Regions from separate parts of the Ornithinimicrobium cryptoxanthini genome, predicted to be linked through region 2. Evidence: riboswitches for the same ligand, from Rfam matches in the RefSeq annotation. Region 2 holds a riboswitch; each other region holds the start of a gene.
The links. Region 2 has a riboswitch for cyclic di-AMP ahead of NF557_RS07645 (C40 family peptidase). Riboswitches for the same ligand answer to the same signal wherever they lie in the genome.

Region 1 (4,145 bases), 110 kb from region 2:
TCGTCGCCCTCGAAGACGACGTGACCCACGGCTGTCACGTCGCCGGTCGCAGCGCCCGCAGTCACGCGCAGCTGGCGCGTGGGGAGACTGAGCGGTGGGTATGGCGCGGGGTGAGACATGCGGACTCCTTGACTCGGCGGGAGAGTGGGGACACCTGTGTCGTGGGGTGGACTTCCACGACGTGCCACGAGCATGACCTCGCCCCTGCCCGTGCGACATCACCCGCAGTGGGTGGATCGCGCGAGGTGTCCACCGATGAGAGTGGCCTCATGCATGTCGCCATCGGCAGCGACAACGGAACTCTCGAATGTAGTCTTCAACACAGCCAAGGAGGCTCACCATGTCGGAGAATCGTTCTGCCACACCGCAGTTGATGCCAGACGCGCTCTCTCCGACTGATCCCCAGCCGATGACACGCTGGGAACGACTGCTGCACCGCCCCAGCCTGTTGGGCATGGTGCTCGCCGCCTGGCTCTTCGCCGAGTCGCTGGCTCCGTCCCTGCTGGCCCGTTCCTGGCTCTTCCAGGGTGTCGTCACCGGGGCCTCGGTGGCACTCGGCTACGGCATCGGACTGGGCCTGACACGGCTGGGCAAGTTGCTCCGAGCGCGCTTCGGCTGGGGGTTGCAGCCCTTGACGCCCAGCTCCGATCAGACTCTGCGCATCATCCTCTTTGTGCTCGTCGCGGTCTTGTGCCTCTGGGCGGTGGTCGGGGCAGTCCCCGAACATAGGTGGACCTGGGACAGGCTCGGTTATGAACGCTCCTCGTTCTGGTTTGTCTATTTCGGCTCCCTGCTCCTGGCCCTGGTCCTGGCCCTGGTGCTGTTCGGGCTCGGTCGCCTCCTGAAGATCATGTGGGTCCGGACCACGCACGTTGGCGCCCGGATGCTCCCGGCCTGGATCGCTGGGGCGCTGGCGCTGGTGCTGGTGGGCTGGGTGGTGTTGGCGTCACTCAACACCTTCGTCTTCCAGCGCACGATCGACGGCATCAATGACACCTTCGCGCGTGGCGACCTGAGCCTCGAGAACGCCCCGCCACTGCCCACTTCTGCGTTGCGCTCCGGTGGGCCCGCCTCGATGATGGCCTGGGATGAGATCGGCCTGCAGGGACGCCACTTCCTCTCCGGTGGAGTGGGCACCGAGCAGCTGGCTGACTTCGCGACCGGCGAGGTGACCGAGCCAATCCGGGTCTATGCGGGGCGGGCGAGTGCCGAGACGGTGACCGAACGGGTCGACCTGGTCATGGACGAGATGGAGCGCTTCGGTGCCTTTGACCGTGAGGGGTTGCTGGTGATGATTCCCACCGGCACGGGATGGATCAACGAGCAGATCGTCCAGCCCCTGGAGTACTTCTACGGCGGTGACATCGCCACCGTGTCGATGCAGTACTCACACCTGCCCAGCCCACTGGCGTTCGTCGCTGAGTCTGAGGCCGCTGGCGAGACGGCTGCCGCGCTCCTCGAGGCTGTGGAGGAGCGTGTTGCTGCACTGGAGGGAGATCGACCCACGATCTACATGGCCGGTGAGAGCCTCGGCTCCTCCGGCGGCTCGCAGGCCTTTGACTCCCTGGAGGACAGCCGAGAGCGTGTCGCGGGAGCAGTCTGGGTGGGATCTCCCGAGACCATGCACCTGCGCCGGGAGGCCGAGCGCACCCGCGCGCCAGGGTCGCTGCAGATCAGACCGATCGTCGGCGACGGCAAGACCTTCCTGTTTGCCAACCGCCAGAGCGACATGGAGGGAGCCACAGCACACTCGGTCTTCCTCCAACAGGCGGACGACCCCATCGTCTGGTGGGACTGGGACCTGCTCGTCACCGAGCCAGACTGGCTGGAAGAGCCACTCGACGCCGCGGTGAACCCGGCGATGGACTGGACCCCGGTGGCCACGTTCCTGCAGGTCGCGGTCGACATGGCAGTCGGCAACGACTTCGACCAGGACCACGGACATCTTTACGGGACGCAACCGTTGAGTGCGTGGTATGCCGTGGTGCAACCGGAGGGGTGGGACGCCGAGCGGCTGGAGTCGCTGCGCCAACGACTAGAAGAGGTGGAGCGCTGACCGATGCCCGAGGACCTGGTCGTGTCCGTGGCGTCGGGCCAGTCAGTCGGATCGAGGCTTCGGTGGCGAGGCTCGCCGGAGCCAGCCGCCGCCGTAGAGTGCCCACAGGACGAGAAGTGGCTGGAGGAAGAGCCGCGCCAGCGCACGGCATACTCGGCCAGTTCCATCCGGTGAGGAGCCTCAGCGGTGCTTTGGTCCAAGAAGGAGTCCTCATCCTCAGGGGTAGGCTGAGGACGAACCGGGCATCGGGCTGGCCCGGTTGTCGACGGTGAGCGAACCACCGTGGGCGTGGGCGATCTGTCAGGCGATGGCCAGCCCGAGCGGACGAAGCGTCCGCATACAGGCTCGCAGTCAGCGATAGGACTGCCACGGCCGTCACCCTGCACCTCGAGGTGGGCCGAAATACCGCTCGAGGACAGGGTCACCGTGACCATGCTGTTTCGAGTTTCAGGCGCGACCAGCTGCCATCAGCCCGGAGGCGTAGTTGATGCCGCTGATCTTGGAACCGTCCCAGCTGGACCAGTCGCGGAGGGAGTGGATGACCTGCCCGCCCCCGAGGTAGATGGCTACGTGGAAGATGCCAGAGGGGGAGCCGTTGCTGCTGTAGAAGAGCAGGTCGCCTCGTTGGATCTCGGAAAGGGAGACCCGGCTCGTGGCGTGGTACTGGGCTTCGCTCCCGTGCGGGATGCTGATGCCGGCGGCACGGAAGGCCGCTGTGGTGAAGCCGGAGCAGTCGTAGGCACCGCCGCTGTTCGATCCCCAGCTGTAGGGAAGTCCCAGGTTGGCCTGTGCCCAGGCGATGGCTGCCTCGGCGCCTTGGCCACCGACGGGGGCCACGGGTGCAACCGGCTCGGCCGGCGCCTCCTGCCGGGACTCCGACCGGCTGCCCGCGCTGTCTTCCTCGCGGGTCTGCGCGGCGGAGACCCCCGCGTCACTGAGATTCTCGGAAGCCGGCGCGGTGCTCTCGTTCGCCACCTCCACCGGCTCCGGCTCCGGCTCCGGCTCCGGTGCCGGCTCCGGTGCCGGGGTCACGCCGGTAAAGCCAAGTTCGCCAAAGTGGCTGTGCTGCTCAACGTCATCCGGGGCTGGTGCCGGGAGCGCTTGCACAGGAACGTCTCTGGCCGGCTCGGCGGTCACACGGAGCGAGGCAGCAGAGCTGGGAGTGGAGCTCTGATCGATCACCATCGGGCGCTGAATGCCTTCCGGAGCCGGGAGCGGGTCAGTGCCGATGACACCGAAGGCTGTCGCTGGGGGCGCGGGCACGGAGGTCGCGGCCCCAAGGGCGGCCACGAGCAGGCCGGAGGCCGCCACGGTGGCGGTTCCGGTCACGGGACGGGGCAGGTTGAGTGGGGCGCGGTGGCGCCCGGGTATGCGTCGCTTCACGGGTTTACCTCTCCTGCGCCTGCGGGGTTAGCTGTCGGGCTCGGGCTGGAGTTGCCCGGGAAACGGCCCAGTGTTCGTGAGCCGAACCTTCGCCCCGGAGGAACGCAAGGCGTTCCACTTCATGGGTCCCCCGCTCTTGTCATGCGGACTTCTCGTGTGACCCGCAGCGCTGACAAGACTCGGCGAACGCCCGGGACCCACCAGGGGCAGGTAGGTAACAAAACGATAACGGCCAGGACTCAGTGGAACGCCCTCAGGACCCGAATCATGGTCGTTCTTCATGGAACCTTCATGAAAGCCGGGCAGTGCGTAGGGCACACCGCTGCAGACGGGGGTCTACAGGGCCGGGAGCCACCAGGCGACGGTTGTCCCACGCCCTGGGCCGGGGCTGGTGACCGAGAGATCTCCCCCGTGGGCCTTGACGATGCCGCGGGCAATCGTCAAGCCAACCCCGGAGCCACCGCGCTGTCGGTCGCGGGCGGTGTCGACGCGGTAGAACCGTTCGAGCACGTGCTCCAGAGCGTCGGCGGGGATGCCTTCGCCGGTGTCGGCGAGCGTCACCACGACCCGCTCCCCGGTGGACTGTGCCGAAATGGTGACCGCACCCCCCTCAGGGGTGTGACGCAGCGCGTTGTCCAGCAGGTTCGTCATCACCTGGCCCAACCGATCGGGGTCCGCGCCGACCGTTGGCAGATCCTCCTCAACT
Region 2 (4,145 bases):
TGCCAGGGACACCGCCTGCTGCGGTTGCGCGTTCGTCGGCGTGTGGAACGTGCCGAACTGGAGCTCGTGGCCGTAGTCGCTCATGACGCGGCTGCGCTCGTGGAAGTCACAGTCCGACGCTACCCGGGGCTGGGGGTCAGCGTGGCCGGTGGGTCAGCGTGGCCGGTGGGTCAGCGTGTAGGCACCCAGCGCGAGGGCGATCATGGCGCCCGCAACCCCGAGCCAGTCATAGCCGAGGTGCTGCACGACCACTCCGGCGAGAGCCCCGGCTGCCGCTGCGGACAGCCCCATCACCAGGTCGGACGCGCCCTGGACCGCGGCGCGGTCCGCCACCGTGGATCCGGCGGCGATCAGACCCGATCCCGCCACCATCGTGCAGGACCAGCCCAACCCGAGCAGGAAGAGCCCGGCGAGCAACCCGATAGACCACCCCGCGACCGAGAGTGCTGCCAGGACGCAGGCCGCGACCAGGATCAGCACCCCGCCCAGGATCACAGGTCGTGCGCCCCACCGGTCGGTGAGATAGCCGGCGACCGGCGACAGGCCATACATCCCGAGGATGTGGATCGAGATGACGAAGCCGATGACCTCGACCTGCGCGTCCCCGTGAGCCATGTGAATCGGGGTCATCACCATCACCGCGACCATCACGACATGGCCACCGGTCACCGCCAGCGTGCCGAGGCGCAGCACGGGGGAGGCCAGGATCTGTCGCAGCCCGTGCGCGATCGAGCCTCGCTGCCTGGCCGTAGGCACCTGGGCGACCGTGCCCGTCGTCGGCGCCACCACGGGATGGCCGGTTGCCGAGTGGTCGGCGAGAGCACGCGCGGTCAGGAGCGGGTCCGGACGCAGCAGCACCGAGAGCACGACGGCCGCGACCAGGAAGCCGGCGGCGCTGAACAACCAGGCGCCCGCCAGGGGCGGGAGGCCCAAGGACTGCGCCAGCGCCTTGCCCGGTCCCAGGATGTTGGGCCCCAGCACCGATCCGACAGTGGTGGCCCAGACCACCAGACTGAGGTGCCGTCCGCGCCGCCTGGGTGGTGCCAGGTCGACCGCGGCATACCGAGCCTGGCTGTTGGCCGTCGAGGAGGCGCCGAACAGAGCCGTGCCGAGCAGCAGCAGGGGGAAGTTGCCGAGGACCGCTGCGGTGATCGCCAGCGCGGCACCGACCGTGCCGATCAGATAAGCGGCGACCAGGCCGACGCGTCGACCTCGGGCTGCCATCAGCGCGGCGATCGGGATGGTGATCAGAGCGCCTCCGAGCACCTGTGTGGTGTTGGCCAGCCCAGAGAGGTCGTCGCGGCCACTGATCTCGGCGGCCATCAGCGCCGCGACGGCGATGCCGCTGGCCACCCCGACGCCACCGAGCACCTGGCTGCTCATCAGGGTGCCCACCGTGCGGTTCTGCAGTGCGTGGACCCCAGCGGCGTCCGGGGGCCGCGGGGCGGTCATCATCGGCACAGTCTGCCAGGCACCCCGACCGACTCTGCCCACTCTGAGCCGACACGGCAGCGTGGCGCGCCGTTACCAGATTGTGACAATTGTCGCCAGGTCCGGTACCGTCGTTGGAGCCCGTCGCACGACTGGCCGCGAGGAACGGACGCCGAATCTTGTCACCGTCACCTCGGACCCCTGCACCCCCCTGACAAGAGCGGGGAACCCACGTTCCCCGGGAGAGAGACTCTCCCTTGGGGCCAAGGTTGGACCTGGCACCAGGTCTGACCCGGGCATCTCCAGCCCGCGCCCGACAGCTAACTCCGCAGGCGTTGGAGAGGTATGCCGTGACCCGACTGACCGCAGGCGGGCGCCACCGCGCGCCGAGCCGCATCGCGACAGCCCTGGCCCAGGGCCGCTACTCGACGACGTCCACCCTGTCGGTGGCCGCTTCGGGTGGCATCCTGGCGTCCTCGGTCCTGGTCGCCACGACCCAACCACAGGATCACCTGCAGGCGGCCATGGCTGCCCTCGAGCCCGTGCTGAGCGCCGAGGTTGCCGGTGCTGCCCCGGACACACCCATGACGGAGGCGGACACGCTGAGCGTCGCTGCCGACGCACTGAGCCCCGCCGCCGCAGCCCTGGCCCTGCCCGGCAACGTCCAGACCTTCACCCAGCGCATCGACCGACCGGTCCAGGCTGTCGCCGCGCCGGCTGACGCAGACGTCGCCCCGATGGGCGAGCTGGGTTTTGTCGGCGTCACGCCGGTCGTCGAGGAGCCCGAGCCCGTCGCGGCGGTCGAGGAGAGCACGGCGGCTGCGGATGCGCCGTCGCAGGACCGCACCGAGACGACGGCAAGCCGTTCGACGGCGCGCTCGACCGCGCCCGCTGCGGCGCCTGAGCCGGCGCCCAAGCCCGCGCCAGCACCAGCACCCGCACCAGCACCAGAGCCGGCGCCCGCCCCGGCTCCCGCGCCCTCGGGAGGTGCCGAGACCGCGATCGGCTGGGCCTACAACCACCTCGGACTGCCCTACATCTATGGTTCGGCCAGCGGCGGGGGTTTTGACTGCTCGGGCTTCGTCAAGGCCGCCTATGCCGCAGCCGGCGTGAGCCTGCCGCACGGCAGTTCCGCGCAGTACTCCGCGACCTCCCGGGTCTCCCTGGACAACATCCAGCGCGGTGACCTGCTCTTCTACAGCCAGGGGAGCGGCATCTATCACGTCGCCATCTATCTCGGCGATGGTCAGGTCATCCACTCGCTGAGGGACTGGAGCGGCGGCTTCAGCGGCTCCAAGGTCACCGGGATGCACTACTCGCCCGGCCTGTTCGCGGCCGGTCGGCCCTGATCACCTGAACGCACCGCATCACCTGAACGCACCGCATCACCTGAACGCACCGCCGAGGGGCGGGTGAGGCTGTCCATCGACATCCTCACCCGCCCCTCGGCATACGGTCCCTGGGTCCGCTCTCCGCGTCGTGCCGCCATTGGTTTGGTGACTGTCGGTGCCGGAGACCATGATGACCACCGTGACTGACGCAGAGGCCGGACCGATCATCGTCGCGGAGGCCTTGACCAAGGTCTACGGGCAGACCAGAGCCGTCGACGGGATCTCCTTCAGCATCACCAGCGGCGAGTCGTTCGGGTTGTTGGGCCCCAACGGCGCGGGCAAGTCGACGACGATGCGGATGATCGGCGGCACGCTGACCCGCACCGGCGGGTCGATGCTGGTGGCCGGCCTCGACCCGGACGCGCAGGGCCCGGAGGTGCGGGCCCACCTGGGTGTCGTGCCCCAGCAGGACAACCTCGACGAGGAACTGTCGGTGCGCGACAACCTGATCGTCTACGGCCGCTACTTCGGACTCTCGCACTCCTACCTGCGCAGCAAGGCGGACGAGCTTCTCGAGTTCGCGCAGCTCACCGAGAAGGCCAGGGCCAAGGTCACGGCCCTGTCCGGCGGCATGAAGCGCCGCCTCACCATCGCCCGCTCGCTGATCAACGAGCCGCGGGTCCTGCTCCTCGACGAGCCGACCACCGGCCTGGACCCGCAGGCCCGACATGTCCTGTGGGACCGACTGTTCCGCCTCAAGGAGGTCGGTGTCACCCTCGTGGTGACCACCCACTTCATGGATGAGGCCGAACAGCTCTGTGACCGCCTCATCGTCGTGGACCACGGCCGGATCATGGCCGAGGGAAGCCCCCGGGCCCTGATCCGCGAGTTCTCCACACGAGAGGTGCTCGAGGTCCGCTTCGGCGCGCGGCGCAACGCCGAGGTCGTGGATCGGCTCCAGGGCGTCGGCACGCGCCTGGAGGTCCTGCCAGACCGCATCCTCATCTATGCCGAGGACGGGGAGGCCGCGCTCGAGGACGTGACCCGCCTAGGACTGTCACCCATCACCTCCCTGGTGCGGCGGTCCTCGCTCGAGGATGTCTTCCTGCACCTGACGGGGCGGACCCTCGTTGACTGACAACATCCAGGATCTGCGCCAGCTCGCTGCCTCCGGCCGGGTCCCCGCACCGGAGGTCCTCGCCGCGCGCTCACGTCGCTGGGGCTGGTGGTACTTCGTGGAGTACTGGCTGCGCACCGCCCGCGCCTGGTTCGTCTCGATCCTGGTCTATATGGTCGGGGAGCCGCTGCTCTATCTCGTGGCGCTCGGCCTGGGGCTAGGCGCTCTTGTGGACAGCGGGGTCGGCACGGTCGACGGCGTGTCCT
Region 3 (4,145 bases), 1.2 Mb from region 2:
CAACGCGTGTGTCCCCCACGGGTTCCGTCGGGAGTGACCACGAGTCCGAAGACCTCGCCCGCGCCCACTAGCTCGACCACCTCGTCGACGACACGCCCCGCGTTCGACCGGTCGACGGGAATGCCACCGAGGGCTCGCATCAGCGGACCACGCCAGCCGGTGAAGAGGGTGTGCTTGCCCAGCCACCGGATGTCCATGTCCAGGCGCCAGGTGATGCCCAGCATCAGGATGAAGTCCCAGTTGGAGGTGTGGGGTGCACCGACGAGCACCGTGGGCCGGTCCGGTGCGGGCGCGGTGGACAGTTTCCAGCGGCTGAGCGACCAGAAGGCGCGAGCCGCAAGGCGTCGAATCATGGTCCTACGGTAGTGGCGGGGGGACCCGATGGTCACGAAAGGCCCCCGCCGAGGCGGGGGCCTTTGTGATGCGTGCTAGAACGTGTGGCTCAGACGCGACCGTAGCCGCTCACACCGCTGAAGACGGCGCGCAGCTGGGTCGGGATGCCCGGACGGCCCGAGTCATAGACCATGCCGTTGCCGGCGTAGATGCCGACGTGGTAGGCCGGGTAGCCCCAGAACACCAGGTCGCCGGGCTGCGGGTTGCTCACCGGGGTGGCATAGGACTGCTGGCCAGCCGCGCTGCGGGGGAGGTTGATCCCGACCTGCGCGAAGACGAAGGAGGTGTAGCCAGAGCAGTCGAAGCCGGTGCTCGGGCTGGTCCCGCCGTAGGAGTACATGATGCCGGTGTAGGCCGCCGCGACGCCCAGCACGCCACCGCTGTTGGACACCGGGGCCGGCGCCGGCGCCGGAGCGGCAGCCGCAGCAGGCGCCGGAGCGGCAGCGGGTGCCGGGGCGGCCGCGCGCTCGTTGGTGCGGCTGGCGCTGGACTCGGTCCGCTCCGAGGTCGTGCTGGAGGTGGACTGCGTCGCCTCCTCAGCGGGGGCGGCCGGAGCGGCCTCAACCACGGGCTCGGGCTCTTCGACGACCGGGGTCACGCCGGTGAAGCCGAGGTCGCCGAAGCTGGTCTCGACCTCCTTGGGTGCGGCGATCGCGACGGCCGGAAGGTCGGTGGGCTCGGCCATGACGGGCATGGCGGTCGCGAGCAGGTCAACTGCGCTCAGCGGCGACTGGTCGGCGCTGAGGAGTCCCTCGCTGGCAGCCTTGGCAGTCACGACGGCAGCGACCTCCTCGACGAAGCCCTGCGGGCTGGCCGCGCTGGCGGGCGCCACAGCGGCGGCCAGGAGGCCGCCAGAGGTCGCAACAACAGCGGTCGTCTTGGCCGAGCGGGTGATCGTGGTGCCGGCGGCGGTGAGCCGGCTGGGCGCGCGGTGGCGACCGGTGGGGCGAATGGTCACGGTGTACCTCTCCATGGCCTACGGGGTGAGCTGTCGGGCTCGGGCTGGAGTTGCCCGGAGGCGCTGGCGAGCCAGCATCTCTTAGCCCCAAGGGGCGGTGAAGCCCCAGTGTTGGGTCCCCCGCTCCTGCCAGCGGTAGTTCTCTGAGATCCCAACCGCAGTGACAGGACTCAGCTTCTGCGGCAGGAGCGCCTCCGGGGAGAGGCAGCGAGGTAAACAGTACACACAGGATCTAGCAATTGTCACAATTTGGTAAAGAGCCTGTGGACAACCTCGGTCGGCCGACGGAGGCCAATCGCCGATGACCTGCGGCAACGCCAGCGGGCTTTGCCAGACTCCCAGGGTTCTTGTGAGGGACTTCACAAGCGTCGCTGTGCAACCTCGGCGGGTCCCGGCACGTCTATCAACAGGCACTCGGAGGGCCGGATTCGAGCCCGGCTGCTAGACCGTCTCGACGAAGATGTGAGCGGCCACCGCGCGAGGCAGGGAGACCGCTGCGTCACCCTCCCCGGCCCCGACGACCACGACCCGCTCCCCCTCGACCCGGGCCGAGACGGTCTGTCCGGGTGCCACGCCCGCCTCACCCAGCAGCGCGAGCACCTCAGGCTCCACCTGAGCCGGCTCCCCGATGCGGACCACCACCAGCTCCAGCTCCTGGGCACCCACCAGGGCGTCGACCATGTGCTCACCGGCTGCTCGACCGGTGGTGCCGAACGACGGGTCCAGCTCGGCCAGGCCCGGGATCGGGTTGCCGTATGGCGAGACGCGGGGGTCGTCGATGATCGCCAGGATGCGCTGCTCGACCTGGTCACTCATGACGTGCTCCCAGCGGCAAGCCTCCTCATGGACGTGCGGCAGGTCAAGGCCGATCACGTCCACCAGGAGCCGCTCGGCCAGGCGGTGCTTGCGCATGACACGCACCGCCGTGCGCCGACCATGCGCGGTGAACTCCAGGGTCCGGTCGTCGTGCAGGACTACGAGCCCGTCGCGCTCCATCCGGGCCACCGTCTGCGAGACGGTCGGGCCGGAGTGGTCCAGCCGCTCGGCGATGCGGGCCCGCAGGGCCACCACCCCGTCCTCCTCCAGCTCGAGGATGGACTTCAGATACATCTCGGTGGTGTCGATCAGATCGCTCATGGGGGGCCTCCGTCGCGGCTCAAGGTCTCACCTGATCCTACTGAGGCGCCTCATCCCGGCTCGCCCAGCGTCTTCCCAGGGTCCAGCACCTACCATGGGTCGGGAACTCGACGACTTCCCAGGAGAACCATGGCCCGGCCTGACCAGACCAAACCCAAGAACACGTCCCAGCGCGGCAAGAAGGCCCAGGGCAACAAGGGCAACGCCAACGACCGGCAGGCCCGGGTAGCCCAGATCCAGAAGCAGGCCAAGTCGAGCGAACGCCGCAGCCTCTCGGCGATCTGGATCGGGCTCGGCCTCGTGCTCGTGCTCATCGTCGGCATGGTCACTTGGGCGGTCATCGACCAGAACAACAACCGCCCGGGCATGGGCGCGGTCGTGACCTATGACGAGCTGGACGACCCATCCGACGACCTGGGTCGCAACCACGTCGAGACCAGGGTGGAGTACCAGCAGAATCCCCCCGTCGGCGGCGACCACAACAAGGCCTGGCTCAACTGCGGCATCTATGAGGAGCCGGTGCCCAACCACCACGCCGTCCACTCGTTGGAGCACGGTGCCATCTGGCTGACCTACCAGCCGGGCGTCTCCGAGGGCGACCTGTCCGAGCTGCGTGACCTGGCTTCGCAGCCCTTCGTGATCCTGTCCCCGAACGAAGGTCAGGAGCACCCCGTCATGGCGACGGCATGGGGCCGTCAGCTGGGCGTGGAGTCCGGTGACGACACGCGGCTCGTGCAGTTCATCCGCGACTGGCGGCAGGGCCCGCAGACGCCGGAGCCGGGTGCCGTCTGCACCGGCGGCACCAGCGTCGACCTGGTCGGGGGCTGACGTGACAAGCCGCCCCACCGACACCACACCCAGCGACACCAGCGGTGAGGCCACCCGCAGCGTCACGCTCATCGCGGGCACCGCGATCCTGGCCCTGCTCGTGGGCACGCTCCTGGGGTGGCTCGTCTTTGCCGACTCCACCCCGGGGGACGACAGCGTCGAGGCGGGCTTCGCCCGCGACATGACCGAGCACCACGCCCAGGCGGTCGAGATGTCGCTGCAGGTGATCCACACCACCGACGACCAGGACATCCGCACCCTGGCCACGGACATCGCGTCCACCCAGGGCAACCAGATGGGCCAGATGGAGGGCTGGATCCGCACCTGGGACCTGCCGATGGCCGCGAGCGGCGAGCGCATGGCCTGGATGGCTGACGTCGAGGGCTATGACGACCACTCCATGGCCGAGCACCACGCGACGGGGGCCATGATGCCCGGCATGGCGACCCCGGCCCAGATGGAGGAGCTGCGCTCGCTGGAGGGCGAGGCGGCAGACATCCTCTATCTGCAGCTGATGACCACACACCACATCGCTGGCATCGACATGGCCCAGGCCGCGCTCGATGCCGGCGTGGAGGATGAGGTCCAACGGCTGTCCGCAGCCATGGTCAACGGCCAGGAGGCCGAGATCGCGCTGATGACCGACATGCTGCACGCCCGTGATGCACAGACCCTCGAGGAGTCAGGCGAGGACGCCGACCACTGACGCGTATGCCGTGGGGCCCGGGGGCTGCTCAGCTCACGGCTGCAGTCGGCTGAGTGACCACGACGAGGCGTCGTCCAGGTCGCCGTCGCCCGTGCGGGTGAAGACCAGCCGGTCATGCAGCCG
Region 4 (4,145 bases), 1.0 Mb from region 2:
GCGGCCACAGGGTGCCGTTGCAGAACCCCTCGTAGTAGTCGCGAATCTCGTCGGCGGACAGGGCGAGCGGCTGCAGTCGCACACCGTCCCGGGCGAACGGTTCGATGCTCTCCCCGGGGTCGCCGGCCCACCCCACCCAAGCGGCCTCCCGGCCCTCCATCACCGAGTCCATCGCGGTGACCAGGCCACCGGGACTGGTCTGCCAGGTGGACGTGCCGTCGTCGTCGACCACGCGGTCGACAGGCAGCCGGTTGGCCGCTACAACGAGGTCGAACGTGCTCCGGTCGTCAACGGTGCTCTGCGGGGAAACCAAAACCACTCCTGTGCCGTCACAGGCTCGCGAGATGACCGCCCAGGACCGGTTGTCGGGCACGTCGTGGAAACCATCTCGGCAGCCTGATCGTTGCCGTCCTGAGCCTAGTCCGCGGCGAAGTGGGTCGCGATCCGGCAGCGCGGCCGTCGCCTGTGCGGGCGAGCCAAGTCCGAGCCGAAGTCGTCGAGTTGCACGGTTGTCACGAAGGGAACGCAATACGGTGGTAGCCATGAGTGCCGAGTCCACGTCAGTCGAGGGAGCCTCGCCGGCCCCGCGGCGGTTGGGGCGCTACACCCTCGGCACCCGTGTCGGCGAGGGCGGCATGGGCGTGGTCTATCGCGCGCGTCCCGACGGCGCACCGAGCGACGGCAGCGGGGATGTCGCGATGAAGGTGCTGCGACCGCACATCGCGCACGACCCGGACGCGCGCCTGCGGCTGGCCCGGGAGGTGACCACGCTGTCCCGGGTGAGCAGCCCGCGGATCGCGGCCGTCCTCGACGCGGACACGGAGGGGCCGGCCCCCTACATCGTCACCGAGTTCGTCCCCGGCCCACCGCTGGACCAGGTCGTCGCAGACCGTGGCCCCGTCTCCGGTGAGGCGCTGGTGCGGCTGGGACGTGGTCTGTCCGAGGCGCTCAACGCGATCCACCGCGCCGGGATCGTGCACCGTGACCTCAAGCCGGGCAACGTGCTGATGGTCGGCTCCGACCCGGTCGTGATCGACTTCGGCATCGCCCAGGTCGCCGACGACGTGCGCCTGACGATGACCGGCCTGGTGATGGGCACGCCCGGCTATCTCTCGCCCGAGGTGGTCGAGGGCGGGGCAGTCACCGAGGCGACCGACTGGTGGGGCTGGGCGGCCACGCTCGCGTTCGCGGCCAGCGGGCAGCCGCCCTTCGGCCGCGGGCCCATGGCCGTGGTGCTCGACCGGGTGATCCGCGGGCGCACCCAGCTGGAGGAGGTCGACCCGGCGCTGCGGCCCCTGCTCGCGGCGGCACTGGACCCCGAGCCGGACCGGCGGCCGCACAGTGATGAGGTGATGCGTGCCCTGGAGCTGTATGCCGCGCACCGGCCCGTCACCGAGGCGCTGACCATGCACGCGCCCCGGCCCAGAACCGAGCAGGCCGCTCCCCAGACGAGCCTCACCCCGCAGGCGCAGCAGACCAGGGTGCAGCCCGTGCCGCCCACACCACAGACTCGCGTGGCCCCCCAGCAGGTTCCGCTCACGGCTCCTGCCCTGTCTCCTGATGCCGCATCCGGGCCGGCGCCCTACGGCGCCCCGCAGGCTCCCTACGGCGGCCCGGGACAGGATCCATACGCCAACCCGTCGCCATACGACACCCCGGACCGCTTCGGTCAGCCGATGCGCCGGCCGGACCCTCGCATCGGCCGTCCGATGCGCAGCGGCACGCTCGCCACGGCACTGGTCGCGGTCGTGGGTCTCGCGGCTTTGGTGCCTCTGCTGGCGTGGGGCCTGCTGGCGATCTGGTCGGTGCTGGCGCGCACCGTCGACCACTCGGTGACGTCCCTGGTGCTGCGCCGGCACGAGGCGGGGCGCCGGCGCTCCGACGTGCCGCTGGCGGTGATCGCCAGCCCGTGGCACCTCTTCGTGGCGGTGCTGTCGACCGGCCTGGCGATGCTGCTCCCGATCGCCTTCGCGCTCGCCGCGACGGTCATCACCGCCGGCGGACTCACGGCCATGGGAGTGGCCTCGCTCGGGGTCGAGCACCCGGTGCCGGTCGCGGTCGGCACGGCGCTGGGCACCCTGATGGCGTGGTGGGGGCCCGGCGGACTGGCGCTTCGTCGCGGCTCGCGCACGCTGGTGCGCGCCGTGCTGCCCTCTCAGATCGCCTCGCAGATCGTGGCGACGTTGCTGCTCGTCGGTGGTGTCGCGCTGCTGGCGTGGATGGTGCTCGACGGCGGCGAGGTCTCCTGGTGGCCGACCACCTGGACCGACGCGCCCTTCAGCGATCTCATCCCGCAGACGCTGCGCCCCTGACGCTGCGCCCCTGACGCTGCGCCCCTGACGCTGCGCCCCTGACGTGCGACGACGGGGTCTGTCCACAGCAGGCCTAGCCACGATCTGCCGATCTCGGTAGCCTGTCACCCGGTCCACCCGGACCCACAAGTGCATGCCAGCAGCACGCGACGCGTGTGTCCCCCTCAGTGCCTCACCTCGTCACCAGGGGACCCTCTCCGGACGGTCCGGGCGCGTGACGAGGGCGGGGAACCCAGATCGACGTCCCCCGACGTCTTGGGGTGAAGCCGCCACGGCGGCCGGGCACCTGACAGCCCGAACCCGACAGCTAACCCCGCAGGCACACGTCAGGAAGGTAGATCTGTCCATGGCACCTGCCAAGCACCGCAAGCCGCGCACGCCCCTCGCGTGCGCCCCGATCGCGCGCCGCGCGGGCGGCTTCACGGTGGCCGCTGCTGCGGCCGCCGCAGGCATCGGCCTGACCGCGCCTGCCGCGAGCGCCGACTCGGTCTGGGACCGGGTCGCGATGTGCGAGTCCAGCGGCAACTGGTCCATCAACACCGGCAACGGCTTCTATGGCGGGCTGCAGTTCTATCACCCCACCTGGGTCGGTTTCGGCGGCCAGCAGTACGCCAGCTATGCCCACCAGGCGTCCAAGGCCCAGCAGATCGCCGTCGCGCAGAAGGTGCTGGCAGTGCAGGGCCCCGGCGCGTGGCCGGTCTGCTCTGTGCGCGCCGGGCTGACCCGCGACAACGGTGGCGCCAGCACCACCGCCCCGGCCCCGCCGCGTGAGACCACCGCTCCCTCGCGCAGCGCCAGCGCGCAGGTGATGGCACCGCTGGTGCGCGACGGGATCCGCGGCCCGCTGACCACCAAGGCGATCCAGCGCTGGGTCGGCACCACCCAGGACGGCATCTTCGGGCCGATCACGACCAGGGCGCTGCAGACCAAGGTCGGCACTTATCCCGACGGCATCTGGGGCCCGAACTCGCAGGCGGCGCTGCAGGACTACCTCGGCATCTCCCGCGACGGTTCGACCTTCATGAACTACCGCACGGTCCTCGCCCTGCAGAAGCACCTGAACGCCAACGTCATCGGCTGAGTCGCCGGGCAGCTCCAGCTCCAGCCAAGGCGGTGGGTATGCCGACAGGCAGGTAGCATCGTCGTCGTTGCCGGCCGCGGTGGTCGGCTCCTGCGTCGCTGCTCTGCAGCGGCACGCCCCTGTAGCTCAGTTGGTAGAGCATCCGCCTTGTAAGCGGACGGTCGCGGGTTCGACTCCTGTCGGGGGCTCCACGGGCCAGTCTCGAGGAGAGAGATGACGGACACGTCCACCTATGCGGTGATCGGCGCGGGCCCCTCCGGGCTGGCCGCGGCCCGCAACCTGCAGCGGTTCGGCCTGCCGTGGACCGGCTACGAGCTGGCCGACGGTGTCGGCGGGCTGTGGGACATCGAGGCCCCTCGCAGCACGGTGTATGCCTCTGCCCATCTCATCTCGAGCCGGACGACGACCGAGTTCACCGAGCACCCCATGCCGGCGGGCACGCCCGACTACCCCTCGCACCGGCACCTGCTGGACTACTTCGCCTCCTTCGCCGACCGGTTCGACCTGCGCGCGGGCTACCGCTTCGGGACCGAGGTCGCCGAGGTCGTGCCCGACGGCGATCGGTGGGTGGTCCGCAGCACCGGGCCTGGCGGCATACCCCAGGAGCAGACCCACGCCGGGGTGATCATCGCCAACGGCACGCTGTCCGAGCCGAACGTGCCCGACCTGCCCGGCCACTTCGACGGCGAGCTGTTCCACACCGCGGCCTACAAGCACGGCGAGGTCTTCGCCGGCAAGCGGGTCCTCGTCGT

Region 1: another riboswitch for cyclic di-AMP. It lies ahead of NF557_RS08130 (C40 family peptidase); the one in region 2 lies ahead of NF557_RS07645 (C40 family peptidase).
Region 3: another riboswitch for cyclic di-AMP. It lies ahead of NF557_RS02325 (C40 family peptidase); the one in region 2 lies ahead of NF557_RS07645 (C40 family peptidase).
Region 4: another riboswitch for cyclic di-AMP. It lies ahead of NF557_RS17510 (transglycosylase family protein); the one in region 2 lies ahead of NF557_RS07645 (C40 family peptidase).

The regions. Positions count from the first base shown of each region.
Region 1 covers NZ_CP099490.1:1,772,511-1,776,655, reverse strand. Annotated here, with positions in the region: gene NF557_RS08140 (leucyl aminopeptidase family protein) at 1-119, opposite strand, end outside; gene NF557_RS08135 (alpha/beta-hydrolase family protein) at 410-2,056, shown strand; gene NF557_RS08130 (C40 family peptidase) at 2,504-3,088, opposite strand; cyclic di-AMP (ydaO/yuaA leader) riboswitch at 3,441-3,618, opposite strand; gene NF557_RS08125 (sensor histidine kinase) at 3,776-4,145, opposite strand, start outside.
Region 2 covers NZ_CP099490.1:1,658,459-1,662,603, forward strand. Annotated here, with positions in the region: gene NF557_RS17705 (LLM class flavin-dependent oxidoreductase) at 1-84, opposite strand, end outside; gene NF557_RS07640 (MFS transporter) at 154-1,455, opposite strand; cyclic di-AMP (ydaO/yuaA leader) riboswitch at 1,592-1,781, shown strand; gene NF557_RS07645 (C40 family peptidase) at 1,782-2,780, shown strand; gene NF557_RS07650 (ABC transporter ATP-binding protein) at 2,962-3,900, shown strand; gene NF557_RS07655 (ABC transporter permease) at 3,893-4,145, shown strand, end outside.
Region 3 covers NZ_CP099490.1:493,392-497,536, reverse strand. Annotated here, with positions in the region: gene NF557_RS02330 (1-acyl-sn-glycerol-3-phosphate acyltransferase) at 1-353, opposite strand, end outside; gene NF557_RS02325 (C40 family peptidase) at 443-1,351, opposite strand; cyclic di-AMP (ydaO/yuaA leader) riboswitch at 1,354-1,500, opposite strand; gene NF557_RS02320 (metal-dependent transcriptional regulator) at 1,793-2,488, opposite strand; gene NF557_RS02315 (thioredoxin-like domain-containing protein) at 2,618-3,316, shown strand; gene NF557_RS02310 (DUF305 domain-containing protein) at 3,318-4,022, shown strand; gene pdxH (pyridoxamine 5'-phosphate oxidase) at 4,056-4,145, opposite strand, start outside.
Region 4 covers NZ_CP099490.1:615,565-619,709, forward strand. Annotated here, with positions in the region: gene NF557_RS02870 (alpha,alpha-trehalose-phosphate synthase (UDP-forming)) at 1-313, opposite strand, end outside; gene NF557_RS02875 (serine/threonine protein kinase) at 543-2,312, shown strand; cyclic di-AMP (ydaO/yuaA leader) riboswitch at 2,507-2,651, shown strand; gene NF557_RS17510 (transglycosylase family protein) at 2,659-3,393, shown strand; tRNA gene NF557_RS02885 (tRNA-Thr) at 3,509-3,584, shown strand; gene NF557_RS02890 (flavin-containing monooxygenase) at 3,607-4,145, shown strand, end outside.